Regions from separate parts of the Bradyrhizobium sp. Unk1 genome, predicted to be linked through region 3. Evidence: predicted binding sites of a transcription regulator. Region 3 holds the regulator's gene; each other region holds the start of a gene.

What was found. The regulator HrcA, encoded in region 3, represses chaperone genes, less so after heat shock. The targets are predictions, from matches to a motif close to GTTAGCACTCNCNNNNNGNGAGTGCTAAC.
Region 1: AC5ZFO_RS25835 (co-chaperone GroES) is a predicted target of HrcA. The motif match lies at 1,291-1,319, and genes of this name have one in related genera.
Region 2: AC5ZFO_RS21285 (co-chaperone GroES) is a predicted target of HrcA. The motif match lies at 1,247-1,275, and genes of this name have one in related genera.

Annotation. Positions count from the first base shown of each region.
Region 1 covers NZ_JCAMOP010000021.1:20,030-24,338, reverse strand. The annotation lists gene groL (chaperonin GroEL) at 1-795, opposite strand, end outside; gene AC5ZFO_RS25835 (co-chaperone GroES) at 904-1,200, opposite strand; gene AC5ZFO_RS25830 (hypothetical protein) at 1,530-2,051, shown strand; gene AC5ZFO_RS25825 (protein phosphatase CheZ) at 2,217-2,996, opposite strand; gene AC5ZFO_RS25820 (L,D-transpeptidase) at 3,311-4,126, shown strand; gene AC5ZFO_RS25815 (DUF2076 domain-containing protein) at 4,199-4,309, opposite strand, start outside.
Region 2 covers NZ_JCAMOP010000016.1:67-4,375, forward strand. The annotation lists partial or broken gene groEL (chaperonin GroEL) at 1-845, opposite strand, end outside; gene AC5ZFO_RS21285 (co-chaperone GroES) at 890-1,204, opposite strand; gene AC5ZFO_RS21290 (usg protein) at 1,583-1,870, shown strand; gene AC5ZFO_RS21295 (cupin domain-containing protein) at 2,031-2,570, shown strand; gene AC5ZFO_RS21300 (NupC/NupG family nucleoside CNT transporter) at 2,708-3,958, opposite strand; gene AC5ZFO_RS21305 (MFS transporter) at 4,118-4,309, shown strand, end outside.
Region 3 covers NZ_JCAMOP010000003.1:171,861-176,169, reverse strand. The annotation lists gene AC5ZFO_RS05030 (hypothetical protein) at 1-141, shown strand, start outside; gene pncA (bifunctional nicotinamidase/pyrazinamidase) at 254-976, shown strand; gene grpE (nucleotide exchange factor GrpE) at 1,048-1,653, opposite strand; gene hrcA (heat-inducible transcriptional repressor HrcA) at 1,750-2,838, opposite strand; gene rph (ribonuclease PH) at 3,020-3,733, shown strand; gene rdgB (RdgB/HAM1 family non-canonical purine NTP pyrophosphatase) at 3,745-4,309, shown strand, end outside.

The DNA of each region.
Region 1 (4,309 bases), on a different contig from region 3:
GTTGACGACCAGGGTGGCCAGCGCCTCGCCCTCGACGTCCTCGGCGATGATGACGAGCGGCTTGCCCGACTGCACCACGGCTTCCAGCACCGGCAGCATGGCCTGCAGGCCGGACAGCTTCTTCTCGTGCAGGAGGATGTAGGCGTCCTCGAGCTCGGCGGTCATCTTCTCGGCGTTGGTGACGAAGTAGGGCGACAGATAGCCGCGGTCGAACTTCATGCCCTCGACGATGTCGACCTCGGTGTCGAGCGACTTGTTCTCCTCGACGGTGATGACGCCCTCGTTGCCGACCTTCTGCATCGCCTGGGCGATCATCTTGCCGATGGCTGCATCGCCGTTGGCCGAGATGGTGCCGACCTGGGCGACCTCGGAGGAGGCGGCGACCGGCTTGGCGCGCTTCTCGATGTCCTTGATGACGGCCGTAACCGCGGTGTCGATGCCGCGCTTGAGGTCCATCGGGTTCATGCCGGCGGCAACCGCCTTGGCGCCTTCGCGCACGATGGCCTGGGCTAGCACGGTCGCGGTGGTGGTGCCGTCGCCGGCGGTGTCGTTGGTCTTGGAGGCGACTTCGCGCAGCATCTGCGCGCCCATGTTCTCGAACTTGTCCTCGAGCTCGATCTCCTTGGCGACGGTGACGCCGTCCTTGGTGATGCGGGGTGCGCCGAAGCTCTTCTCGATGACGACGTTGCGGCCCTTCGGACCGAGCGTCACCTTGACGGCGTTGGCGAGAATGTCGACGCCGCGCAGCATGCGTTCGCGCGCGTCTCCGGAAAACTTGACGTCTTTGGCAGCCATTTCTTCAATCCCTCGTGTTTCGTGACGTGTCTACTGCTTGCGGAATGACCGAATGCCCGGATCGCGCGATCCGGGCATGACATTCAGCGGCTGTTCAGGCTGACGGCCTTAGGCCATGACACCCATGATGTCCGACTCCTTCATGATCAGGAGCTCTTCGTTGTCGATCTTGACCTCGGTGCCCGACCACTTGCCGAACAGCACGCGGTCGCCGACCTTGAGATCGATAGGGATCAGCTTACCGGCCTCGTCGCGGCCGCCGGGGCCGACGGCGACGACCTCGCCCTGGGACGGCTTTTCCTTGGCGGTGTCCGGAATGATGATGCCGCCCTTGGTCTTTTCCTCGGCGTCGATACGTTTGACCACGACACGGTCATGCAGCGGACGAAATTTGGATTTAGCCATGACGTTTCCCTTTGGAGGCTCGCTTCGGAAGGAATGGAAGTGGGTAGGGGCGGCGTCCGTCCACCCTCTTGCCGAGGATCGAACGGCGCGCTTAGCAATCGGGCTTTCCGAGTGCTAATAGTGCGCCCGGAAATATGGCTTGGCCGCGATCCTGTCAAGCAAGGGTGGTTAAGCGATTGGTGAGGCGGATATAGGATCGTGTCTAGAGAAACTTATTGGTCGCGCTGGCGTATAAAGGACGTCATTGCTCCGACAGCGGTTTTGCGCTTGGCTGCAGGAGGGATGCGGTCGGGGTCTCATTTGGGGGACGGTTTGCTCGGGGGAATGTCATGATCAGTTCAGCTCACGCACGCACGGTTGCCAATCTGGCGGCCGCCTCTTGCCTGGCGCTGCTGCTTGGCGCCTGCGGCGGCGGTATGAGCCTGCCGTCCTTCTCGTCGTCTTCGCCGCCGCCCGAGGCCGAGCCCGGCACCGGCCCGGAAATGCCGGCGAGCATCCGCGCCGACGAGATCGTCGGCCGCTGGGGTCTCGCCTCGTTCCAGAACCCGGCCGACCGCGCCCGCACCGAGGCCGCGGCCCGATCGCAGTGCAAAAATCCTTACGTGATCACCGCCGGTTCCTCCGGCGGCGTGATCATGCATCTCGCCGACCAGGCGACGCCGCAGGAGCTGCGCCTGAAGGGCTCGCCCAGCGGCAAGAACTACATCGGACCGGCGGGTCCCACCCCCGGCGAGCAGGACCGCGAGATCGTCTCCTTCGACGGCCGCGTCCTGATCACCCGCTTCATCGACAAGGACGCCGCCACCCGCTACGGCAACATGGTCTACGTCCGCTGCGCGCCGAGGGCGTGATCGGGGTTCGGCTCTAACCCGCGTCATTGCGAGCGTAGCGAAGCAATCCAGACTGTCTCGGCGGAGGCAGCCTGGATTGCTTCGTCGCTTCGCTCCTCGCAATGACGAGGAACAAAAAACGCCGGCTTTCGCCGGCGTTTTGTTTTTCCGTAGTGTCGCGCCCGATCAGTCGAACAGCGCGTCGATGTCGTCCTGCGAGGCGTGGCCGACGTCGCCGGCGAGCTTGGGGCCGTTGAGGAGCTTTTCGTCGTCGCTGCGGGTGTCGGCCGGCGCGGGCACATGGGCCTTGATCGCGTCGACGCCGCCCCAGATCTCCATCATCGCATTGATGTGCTGCTCGATGAACTTCATCGTGGTCATGACCTTGCTGATGCGCTGGCCGGTCAGGTCCTGGAAGTTGCAGGCTTCGAAGATCGAGATGACGCGTTCCTGGATGTCGTCGGCGAGCCGCTTCTGCTGGTCGGCCGATTGCACCTTGGACATCGCGCTGGCCGCCTGGTCGATCGATTCGGCGGCTTCGAGAATCTGCTGGGTCGCCTGCTCGGTACCGCCGACGACCGCGCCGAGCTCGCCATTGACCTTGGCCATTTCGCCGCCGTCGAAGCTCTTGCCGTGCAGCGTCGCGATCTCGCGCTTGGTGCGGTCGATGGCGTCGTGGATGAGGTCGAGCTCGACCTTCAGCTTCTCGCACTGCTCGATCTGCGCCCGGTAGGTATCGAGCATGGTACGAGCCTCGGAGAGCTCGTGGGCAGTGGAGGCGTCGATCGCCGCCATGGCTGCGCTGCCGGACAAGGGCACAGTGCCCTTCGCCATCTGTGCGCGGATCGCACGCAGCTCCGCCATGATCTCATTATGCATCGGCGCAGCCTCCTCAATCATTTCGGGGCTGGGCATCTCGCCGACAATAGCCTCTTCGACACGAAAACGTTTGCGGTGAATAGCCATCAGGAACTCCCCCCACCTCACTCACGCGTCTTTGTAGGCAGAAGCAATTTAACACGAGGTTCACAGCGGGAACTGTTGCGCGGCCGCACGCGACGGCACGAAAAGAAGCGATTAACCATGGGCCTGCGGCGTTCATCGAAAATAAACGCTGATCGCCAAATTGCACCCTCGCTCGCGACGTGGTGAATCGAAACGGCTGATACGTTTACCAAACAAAACGGCTTTTGCTCTTTATTGACCACGTCGCGGTCGCCGATCAGCCATCGGCTCTGCACGACGCATGTGATCTAGACGAAACAGTACAGAGTACGTCGATGTTCAAGAAAATGTCTGTCGCGCTGCTCGGCAGCGCTTGCACCTTCATTGCCGGCGCGAGCAGCGCCAGCGCCTTCGACAATAGTGTGCCGAACGATCCGCCTGCGGTGCTCTACCAGCCGCAGGTGCCGCCGGCGCCGGTGCGCGTCGCCTCCAATGCGAATATGGGCGGCGGCTTCATCGAGTTCCTGTTCGGTGACGGTCCCGGCCGCGGCCCGGCCTACGCGCCGCAGCAGCCGGTCTATCAGCAGCAGCCCGGCTATTACGACCAGCGCCGCCTGCCACCGATGGGCGAGCCGCAGATGCAGGGTGGATATCAGCAAGGCGCAGGTCTCCAGCAGGAGGCGGTCGATCCGCGCCAGCGTCCGTTCGATCCGAGATTCGAGAAGCAATCCGTCGACTATAGCGGCAAGGAAACTGCCGGTACCATCGTGGTCGATACGCCGAACAAATTCCTCTATCTGGTCGAGGGCAACGGCCGGGCGATGCGCTACGGCATCGGCGTCGGCCGTCCCGGCTTCACCTGGTCTGGCGTGAAGTCGATCACGGCCAAGCGGGAATGGCCGGACTGGACGCCGCCGGCGGAAATGATCGCGCGCCGGCCCGACCTGCCCCGGCACATGGAAGGCGGCCCGGAAAATCCGCTCGGCGCGCGCGCGATGTATCTGGGCTCGACGCTCTACCGCATCCACGGCTCCAACGAGCCCTGGACCATCGGCACCAACGTCTCCTCAGGCTGCATCCGCATGCGCAACGAGGACGTCATCGACCTCTATGGCCGCGTCAATGTCGGCACCAGGGTCGTGGTGATGTGAGCGCCTGACGTTCGACATGAAAACGGCCGCCTCCCGGGCGGCCGTTTTTGTTTGCAGCGCTATCGAGCAGCCTTACGCGTAATCGCTGCCGCCATCGTCTCCGCCGCCGAAATCGCTATCGTCGTCGGCCATGTCCATATTGCCGTCGTCGTGGTCGTTGTCGTCGTAGTTCTGATCGTTGTT
Region 2 (4,309 bases), on a different contig from region 3:
CCGAAGCCCGGCGCCTTGACGGCCGCGACCTTCAGACCACCGCGCAGACGGTTCACGACCAGCGTCGCGAGCGCTTCGCCTTCGACGTCCTCGGCGACGATGACCAGCGGCTTGCCGGTCTGCACTACGGCCTCGAGCAGCGGCAGCAGCTCGTTCAGCGAGGAGAGCTTCTTCTCGTTGATGAGGATGTAGGCGTCGTCCATCTCAACGCGCATCTTGTCGGCGTTGGTGACGAAGTAGGGCGAGATGTAGCCGCGGTCGAACTGCATGCCCTCGACGACGTCGAGCTCGGTCTCGAGCGACTTGGCTTCCTCGACGGTGATGACACCCTCGTTGCCTACCTTCTTCATGGCGTCGGAGAGGAACTTGCCGATCTCCGCATCGCCGTTGGCCGAGATGGTGCCGACCTGGGCGATCTCGTCGTTCGAGGTGACCTTCTTGGAGTTCTTGACGAGGTCGGCGACCACGGCTTCCACGGCCAGGTCGATACCACGCTTCAGGTCCATCGGGTTCATGCCGGCGGCAACCGACTTTGCGCCTTCACGAACGATCGCAGCCGCGAGCACGGTTGCGGTGGTGGTGCCGTCGCCGGCCGCGTCCGCGGACTTCGAAGCGACTTCGCGCACCATCTGTGCGCCCATGTTCTCGAACTTGTCGTCGAGCTCGATCTCCTTGGCGACGGTGACGCCGTCCTTGGTGATGCGGGGAGCGCCGAACGACTTGTCGAGGACGACGTTGCGGCCCTTGGGGCCGAGCGTCACCTTGACGGCGTTGGCGAGGATGTCGACGCCACGCAGCATCTTGTCGCGTGCATCGACGCCGAATTTGACTTCTTTAGCTGACATCTGGATTTTTCCTTAGGTGTTTAGCTGGTGGGGAGAGGGGGCTCTTAGGCCGCCTTCTTCTTGGAAGCGGGGACGTCGAGGACGCCCATGATGTCGCTTTCCTTCATGATCAGCAGGTCGACGTTGTCGATCTTGACTTCAGTGCCGGACCACTTGCCGAACAGCACGCGGTCGCCGACCTTCAGGTCGATCGGGATCAGCTTGCCAGCTTCGTCGCGGCCACCGGGGCCGACGGCGACGACTTCGCCCTGCGAGGGCTTTTCCTTGGCAGTGTCGGGAATGATGATGCCGCCGGCGGTCTTCTCTTCTGCGTCGATACGCTTGACCACGACGCGGTCGTGAAGCGGACGGAATTTCATGCAGTCCTCCTAAGTAGTTGCACGGTATGGGAATTTTTTGGCGTTAGCAGTCTGTGCCAGCGAGTGCTAGCACAGGCGAGGCTGAAATAGGACAGGAATTTTGCGGGGGCAAGGGCTTCTAGCAGAAAATTCGGCACTCTGAAGGCCCGGGTGCCAGAATCTCTTTACCATCGTTAACCCGCCCGGTGACCGTATTAGCACGGAGCCGTCTCTGCTGCTAAAGCATTGAATTTCAACAGCTTGTTAAACTTTTGGGCTTGAGATGGATTGTCAGTTTGCGTCACATTTCTCTCATGTGAGCGCATCAGTACCGGGTGGCTCGTAAGGCGCACACCGACCAAGCCGCCCCTTGAATGCGCTCCTGCAAAGGAGGTTGGCATGGGCTTGCGGAGTGGGGGCGTTTCCGAAGATTTCCGGAAACAGCTTTTGGGTTACGGGCTGACGACGGCGCAAATTCTCTATCGGATGCCCGATCATCCCTCGCTTCTCCAGACCTACGTCTGGCAGAACTACGACATGTTTCCGAAATTTCCGGCGCTGAAGGATTTCCTGGCGTTCTGGCAGGAGAAGCTCGACGGTCCGCTCCATTCGGTGACCGTCGCGCATTCCAAGCTGATCAAGCCGGCCGAGCTGCGCGCCGTGGATGGCGTGTTCCGGCTGCATTGAACAGCGCGCCGGCATCGTAGAGTGGGCAAAGGCGCGCTCGCGCCGTGCCTACCATCTCTCCACGATTGCATCTGGCAATGGTGGGCACGCTTTCGCTTTGCCCACCCTACGATATCTCGTTCTGTGCTAGCCTCCGCCCATAACAACAGGGAGGCGGCCCATGGCCAAGAAAACAAAATCGCGCAGCGCGGCCCAGGCCGCGGTGAAGAAGCGGAGCGGAGCCAAGGCCGTGGCACGATCCTCGGCGCGCAAGGCGGTGAAGGCAAAGGCGCGCACGACACCGGCGAAGGCCGCTCCGAAAAAGCCCGCGCGTCCCAAGCAGCGCATCGCCATCAGCCATCACCGCGAGGAAGACTTCAAGGCCGATGGCCTGCGCGCCTACGCCAAGTACCGCGACCTCGGCATCGCCGAAGCCAGTCACGGCCTCGCGCAAGCCCACGTGATCCGCCTGCAAGGACCCTGCGATCCGAACGAGGTGTCGAAGCTGCACTTCCACGACGTCGAATTCCAGATGGTCTACGTGCTCAAGGGCTGGGTGAAGACCTACATGGACGGTCAGGGCGAGACCTTGATGAAGGAAGGCAGCGCCTGGACCCAGCCGCCGAAGATCAAGCACATGATCCTGGATTATTCGGATGACGTGGAGCTGCTGGAGGTGATCCTGCCGGCGGAGTTCAGGACGGTGGAGTTGAAGGCGTAGCCTCGCTCTTTCCGCCGTCATTGCCCGCAATGACGGCTCTCCTGTAGCCCGGATGGAGCGAAGCGAAATCCGGGGCGACTGTCTGCGACGGAGATACTGTCCCGGATTGCGCTGCGCTCCATCCGGGCTACGGCCACTCAGCTCAACACCCCCACCACAGCGCCCATCAGGCACGTCGTCAGCGTTCCCGACACGATCGATTTCAGCCCGAGCGCGTTGATCTCCTCGCGCCGCTCCGGCGCCATCACCCCTAAGCCGCCGATCATGATGCCGAGGCTGGCGAAATTGGCGAAGCCGCACATTGCGTAGAGCATGATCAGGCGCGAGCGCGGATCGAGCGTATCGGGCGGCAGTTTCGAGAAGTCGACATAGGCGATCAGTTCGTTGAGCACGGTCTTGGTGCCCATCAGGCTGCCGGCGGTCACCGCCTGGTCCCAGGGCAATCCCATCAGCCAGCACACCGGCGCCATCACGAGGCCGAGCAGCCGTTGCAGCGAGATCGCGCCGCCGCCGATATTAGGCAGCAGGCCGAGGATGGCATTGACGAGATAGACCAGCGCCACCAGCACCAGCAGCATGGCGACGATGTTGATCAGCAGTTCGATCCCCGCGCTCGTCCCCTTCACGATTGCATCCATCGGGCCGGAGACATCCATGTCAGGATCCTCCAGCGCGCCGCCGGTGCGCTTGTCTGAAGTCTCCGGCACCATGATCAGGCTGACGAGGATCGCGGCCGGCGCACCCAGCACGGAGGCGATCACGAAATGGGCGGCGGCATCGGGAATGAGCGGCGCCAGCAGCGTCGCGTAGAGCACCAGCACCGTGCCGGCGATGCCGGCCATGCCGCCGGTCATCACCAGGAACAATTCGCTGCGCGTCATCTGCGCCAGATACGGCCGCACGAACAGCGGTGCCTCGACCATGCCGAGGAAGATGTTGGCCGCGGTCGAGAGCCCGACCGCGCCACCGACGCCCAGCGTCCGCTCCAGCAGCCAGGCCATGCCGCGCACGATTGGCGGCAGCACGCGCCAGTAGAACAAGAGCGTCGTCAGCACGCTCATGACCAGCACGATCGGCAGCGCCTGGAACGCCAGGATGAAATCGGCGCCCGGCACCTTCAGATCGAAGGGCAGGGGACCGCCCCCGACATAGCCGAACACGAAGGAGGAGCCGGCGCGCGAGGCCGCGGAGATCGCGCCGACCGCGTCGTTGATGGCGCCGAAGGCGCGCGCGACGACGGGCACCTTTAGGAGCACGACCGCGGTGACGAAGGTTGCGACAAGCCCGATCGCTGCTTGGCGAGCCGAGGCCGCGCGGCGATTCTCGCTCAGCACCCAAGCGATCAATAGCAATGCGAAAACGCCGAGTGCCGATTGCAGCCGAAGCATGATGTCCCCAAACCCTCAATGATTATGGCCGCGCGTGCGTTGCAAACGCAATGCCGGAAGGCCGCCGAAGCCGCTCGCTGTTGACAAGCAGGCCTGCGTCAGCCACGCGGGGCAGGTCGAAATCAGGGGGCGGACGGTCCAAGCGTGACCCAAGAGGCGATGACAGAGCAGCCGATATCCTCGAATCCGCCGGTCACCGCCCGCGCACTTCTCGCCCACCGCGCCTTCCTGTTCTTCCTGCTCTCGCGCAGCCTGTCGCGCTTTTCCAGCCAGATCGCGGCGGTCGCGATCGGCTGGCAGATTTATGATCTCACCGGCTCGGCCTTCGACCTCGGCATGGTCGGCCTCGTG
Region 3 (4,309 bases):
CCCGTGACCGTGGTGCAGTGGATCCGCTTCTCGAGCGGCGGCGCCTCGCTGCGCATCATCGCAAGCGCCCCGCGCGACCAGTGGTCGGCCGCCTTCACCCGCTTCCGCGCCGTGCGCGACGGCATCCAGCCCAAGGGTTAGTCTCAAGGGTTAGCCCAAGCGCTGGACAGAACCGGCTGCATTTTCGGGCTTCTGTTCGTATACGAACGGAACTAGGCTCCTTCCGTTGGATCATCCCGGAGGGAGGCGAACGATGCTTGATCGACGACAAATCCTCGCGGCGCTTGGGACAAGCGCTCTCGTAGCCCTTGCTCCAACCGCGCTCCTTGCGGCCGCATCGATCAAGCCGGACGATGCCTCCGCGCTGCTCGTGATCGACGTGCAAAACTGCTTCCTGCCCGGCGGCAGCCTCGCCGTGAAGGAAGGCGAACAGGTCGTTCCCGTCATTAACAAGATGGCGAAAGCATTTGCGAACGTGGTGATGACCCAGGACTGGCACACGCCAGGCCACATCTCGTTTGCATCGGTGCACTCCGGCAAGAAGCCGTTCGAGACCGTCGATCTTCCCTACGGCAAGCAGGTGCTGTGGCCCGATCATTGCGTGCAGGGCACCGACGGTGCGGCGCTGTCGAAAGATCTCGCGATCCCGCATGCCGAGCTCATCATCCGCAAGGGGTTTCACAAGGACGTCGACAGCTATTCGGCCTTCCTCGAAGCCGACGGCAAGACCTCGACCGGCCTCGCCGGCTACCTGAAGGGCCGCAAGATCAAGCGCGTCTTTGTCGCCGGCCTCGCGACGGACTTCTGCGTCGCCTGGACCGCGCTCGATGCGCGCAAGGCGGGCTTCGAGGTCTATGTGGTGGAGGACGCCTGCCGCGGCATCGACACGCAGGGTTCGCTCGCAAAAGCCTGGGCCGACATGGCCAAAGCCGGGGTGAAGCGGATTCAGTCCGCGGATATCGCGGTGAGCGCGTAAGATAGCAATCGGTCGTTCCGGGGCGATGCAAAGCATCGAACCCGGAATGACGCCAAGGCTTGGTTCGCCGCTCAGTTCACTTCGTTGCTGTTCGCCGCCGGCGCAGCCTTGGTGCCGCCCTTGGCGACACCGACCAGCGCCGGGCGCAGCACGCGCTCGCCGATGGTGTAGCCAGCCTGCATGACCTGCACGACGGTACCCGCAGGCACCGACGCATCCGGCACCTCGTACATCGCCTGCTGGAAGTTCGGGTCGAACTTCTGGCCCTGCGGATCGAACTTCTTCACGCCGTGCTTTTCCAGCGCGTTGAGCAGCGAGCGCTCGGTGAGCTCGACGCCCTCGATCAGCGAGGTCAGGCCCGGATCGGCCGCGGCACGGGCCTCGGCCGGAACGGCATCGAGCGCACGCTGGAGATTGTCGGCGATGTCGAGCACGTCGCGGGCAAAGCCGGTGATGCCGTAGAGCCGGGCGTCGGCGACCTCCTTGGTGGTGCGTTTGCGCAGATTTTCCATCTCGGCCAGCGTCCGCAGCATGCGGTCGCGCGCCTCGGCGGCTTCCTTCTGCAACAGCTCGACCGAGCCGGGCTCCGGATCGTCGGGCATGATGTAGGGTTTTGACACCACGGGCTCGTCGGTCGGCGGGGTCGTGTCGTCGGGCTGCCGGTCTCGATCGGTCATCGGCTCTCTTCTCGAACTCGTCTCAAGGGATTGTTGGCCCGGATATCGTGCCTAAGCTCACGAAAATCAAGCGCCCGTGATCGGAGGAAACGCCGGTCAGCCCCCCAGGAGGCGGCTGACGATGCGCGCGGCGTAGTCCACGGTCGGGATCACACGGGCATAATTCAGCCGCGTCGGCCCGATCACGCCCAAAACGCCGACGATGTGGCCGGCGGCATCCCGATAGGGCGAGATGATGGTGGAGGAGCCCGACAAGGAAAACAGTTTGTTCTCCGAACCGATGAAGATCCGTACGCCCTCGGCGGTCTCGGCGCGTCCCAGAAGGTCGATCACGCCGCGCTTGGTCTCGAGATCGTCGAACAAGAGCCGAACGCGCTCCAGATCCTCCAGTGCGTGCAGATCCTCGAGCAGATTGGCGTGGCCGCGAACGATCAGCTGGCGGTCCTCGTTCTCGCCGCCGGACCAGCTCGCAATGCCGGCCGAAATCACCTTTTGCGTCAGCTGATCGAGCTCGGCGCGGGCTTCCCCGAGCGCGGTTTCGAGCTCGAGCCGCGCCTCGGCCAGCGTGCGGCCGCGGATTCGCGCATTGAGGAAATTACCGGCTTCCGTGAGCGCCGAGGAGGGAACTCCCGGCGGCAGCGACAGCACGCGGTTTTCGACCTGACCGTCCTCGCCGACCAGGATCACCAGCGCCTTCTCGGGTTCCAGACGGACGAATTCGATGTGTTTCAGCCGCGCATTGGATTTCGGGGTCAGCACGACCGCTGCGGCGCGGGTGAGACCGGACAGCCGCGTCAGCGCCTGGTCCAGCGCCGCCTCGACCGACTGCGCCTGACCGACGGAGGTGAGCTGGCTCTGGATCGACTGCCGCTCGGCGTCATTGAGGTCGCCGACCTGCATCAGGGCGTCGACGAAGAAGCGTAAGCCCAGTTCCGTCGGCAAACGGCCGGCGGAGGTGTGGGGCGCATAGATCAGGCCGAGCTGTTCCAGGTCGGCCATGACGTTGCGGACCGAGGCCGGCGACAGCGGCATCGCGATCAGCCGCGAAATATTGCGCGAGCCGACCGGCTCGCCGGTCGCGAGATAGCTTTCGACAATTTGACGAAAGATGTCGCGGGAACGCTCGTTGAGCTGGGCGAGGCCTGCGCGCGGCGCGATCAGATGGATCGGATCGTGATGGGCCACGGACGGTAACTCCTCTCAGACGCTTATAATTTGTCCATCCCCGAGGGTTCTGACAAGCGTGGCGTTTGCGGGGTGGAAAACCCGGGGTGAAAAAGCGCCGATCTTCCCCCTTGCCGCCCACCCTCACCCCACCTACAAGCACCGCGAATAGCCCTTTTCCGAGAGTTTTGGAGGATTTCCCATGCGGCCAAGCCGCCGTGCGCCCGACGAATTGCGCCCCGTGACGCTGGAGCGCGGCGTGGTCAAATATGCGGAAGGCTCCTGCCTGGTGAAATTCGGCGACACCCATGTGCTGGTCACCGCCACGCTGGAAGACCGCCTGCCGCCGTGGCTGAAGGGCCAGGGCCGCGGCTGGGTCACCGCCGAATACGGCATGCTGCCGCGCGCGACCTCCGAACGCACCCGCCGCGAGGCTTCCGCGGGCAAGCAAAGCGGCCGCACCGTCGAGATTCAGCGCCTGATCGGCCGCTCGCTTCGCACCATCGTCGATCTCGAAGCGCTCGGTGAGCGCCAGATCACGGTCGATTGCGACGTGCTCCAGGCCGACGGCGGCACGCGCACGGCCTCGATCACCGGCGCCTGGGTCGCGCTCGCCGATTGCATCAACTGGATGAAGGCGCGCAACATGATCAAGGCCAAGGTGCTGCGCGACAACGTCGCCGCGATCTCCTGCGGCATCTACAACGGCACGCCCGTGCTCGACCTCGACTATGCCGAGGATTCCGAAGCCCAAACCGACGCCAATTTCGTCATGACCGGCGATGGCCGCATCATCGAGGTGCAGGGCACCGCGGAACGCGAACCGTTCACACAGGACGAGTTCCTCGCGCTGATGGCGCTGGCCCAGAAGGGTATCGCACGGCTCGTGGACTTGCAGAAACTGGCTGTCGCGTAGTCAATAGGCCCATGCACCGCCGAATCACCGGAAAGCTCGTCATCGCGACCCACAATCCCGGCAAGCTCGCCGAGATGAAGGAGTTGCTCGCGCCTTACGGCATCGAGGCGGTGTCGGCCGGTGAGCTCGGCCTGCCCGAGCCCGACGAGACCGGCAATGATTTCCGCAGCAATGCCGCGATCAAGGCGATCGCGGCGGCGCAGGCGACGAAGCTTCCCTCCTTTGCCGACGATTCCGGCATCGTGGTCGACGCGCTCGATGGCGCGCCCGGCATCTACAGCGCGCGCTGGGCCGGTCCAGCCAAGGATTTTGCCGTTGCAATGGCGCAGATCGAGCGCCTGTTGCAGGAGCGCGGCGCCACCACGCCCGACAAGCGCACCGCGCATTTCGTATCCGCGCTCTGCGTCGCCTGGCCCGACGATCATCTCGAAGAGGTCGAGGCGCGCGTCGACGGCACCCTGGTCTGGCCGCCGCGCGGCACCGCCGGCTTCGGCTATGATCCGATGTTCCTGCCCAATGGCCACGATCGCACGTTCGGCGAGATGACCAGCATCGAGAAGCACGGCCTGCCGCCGC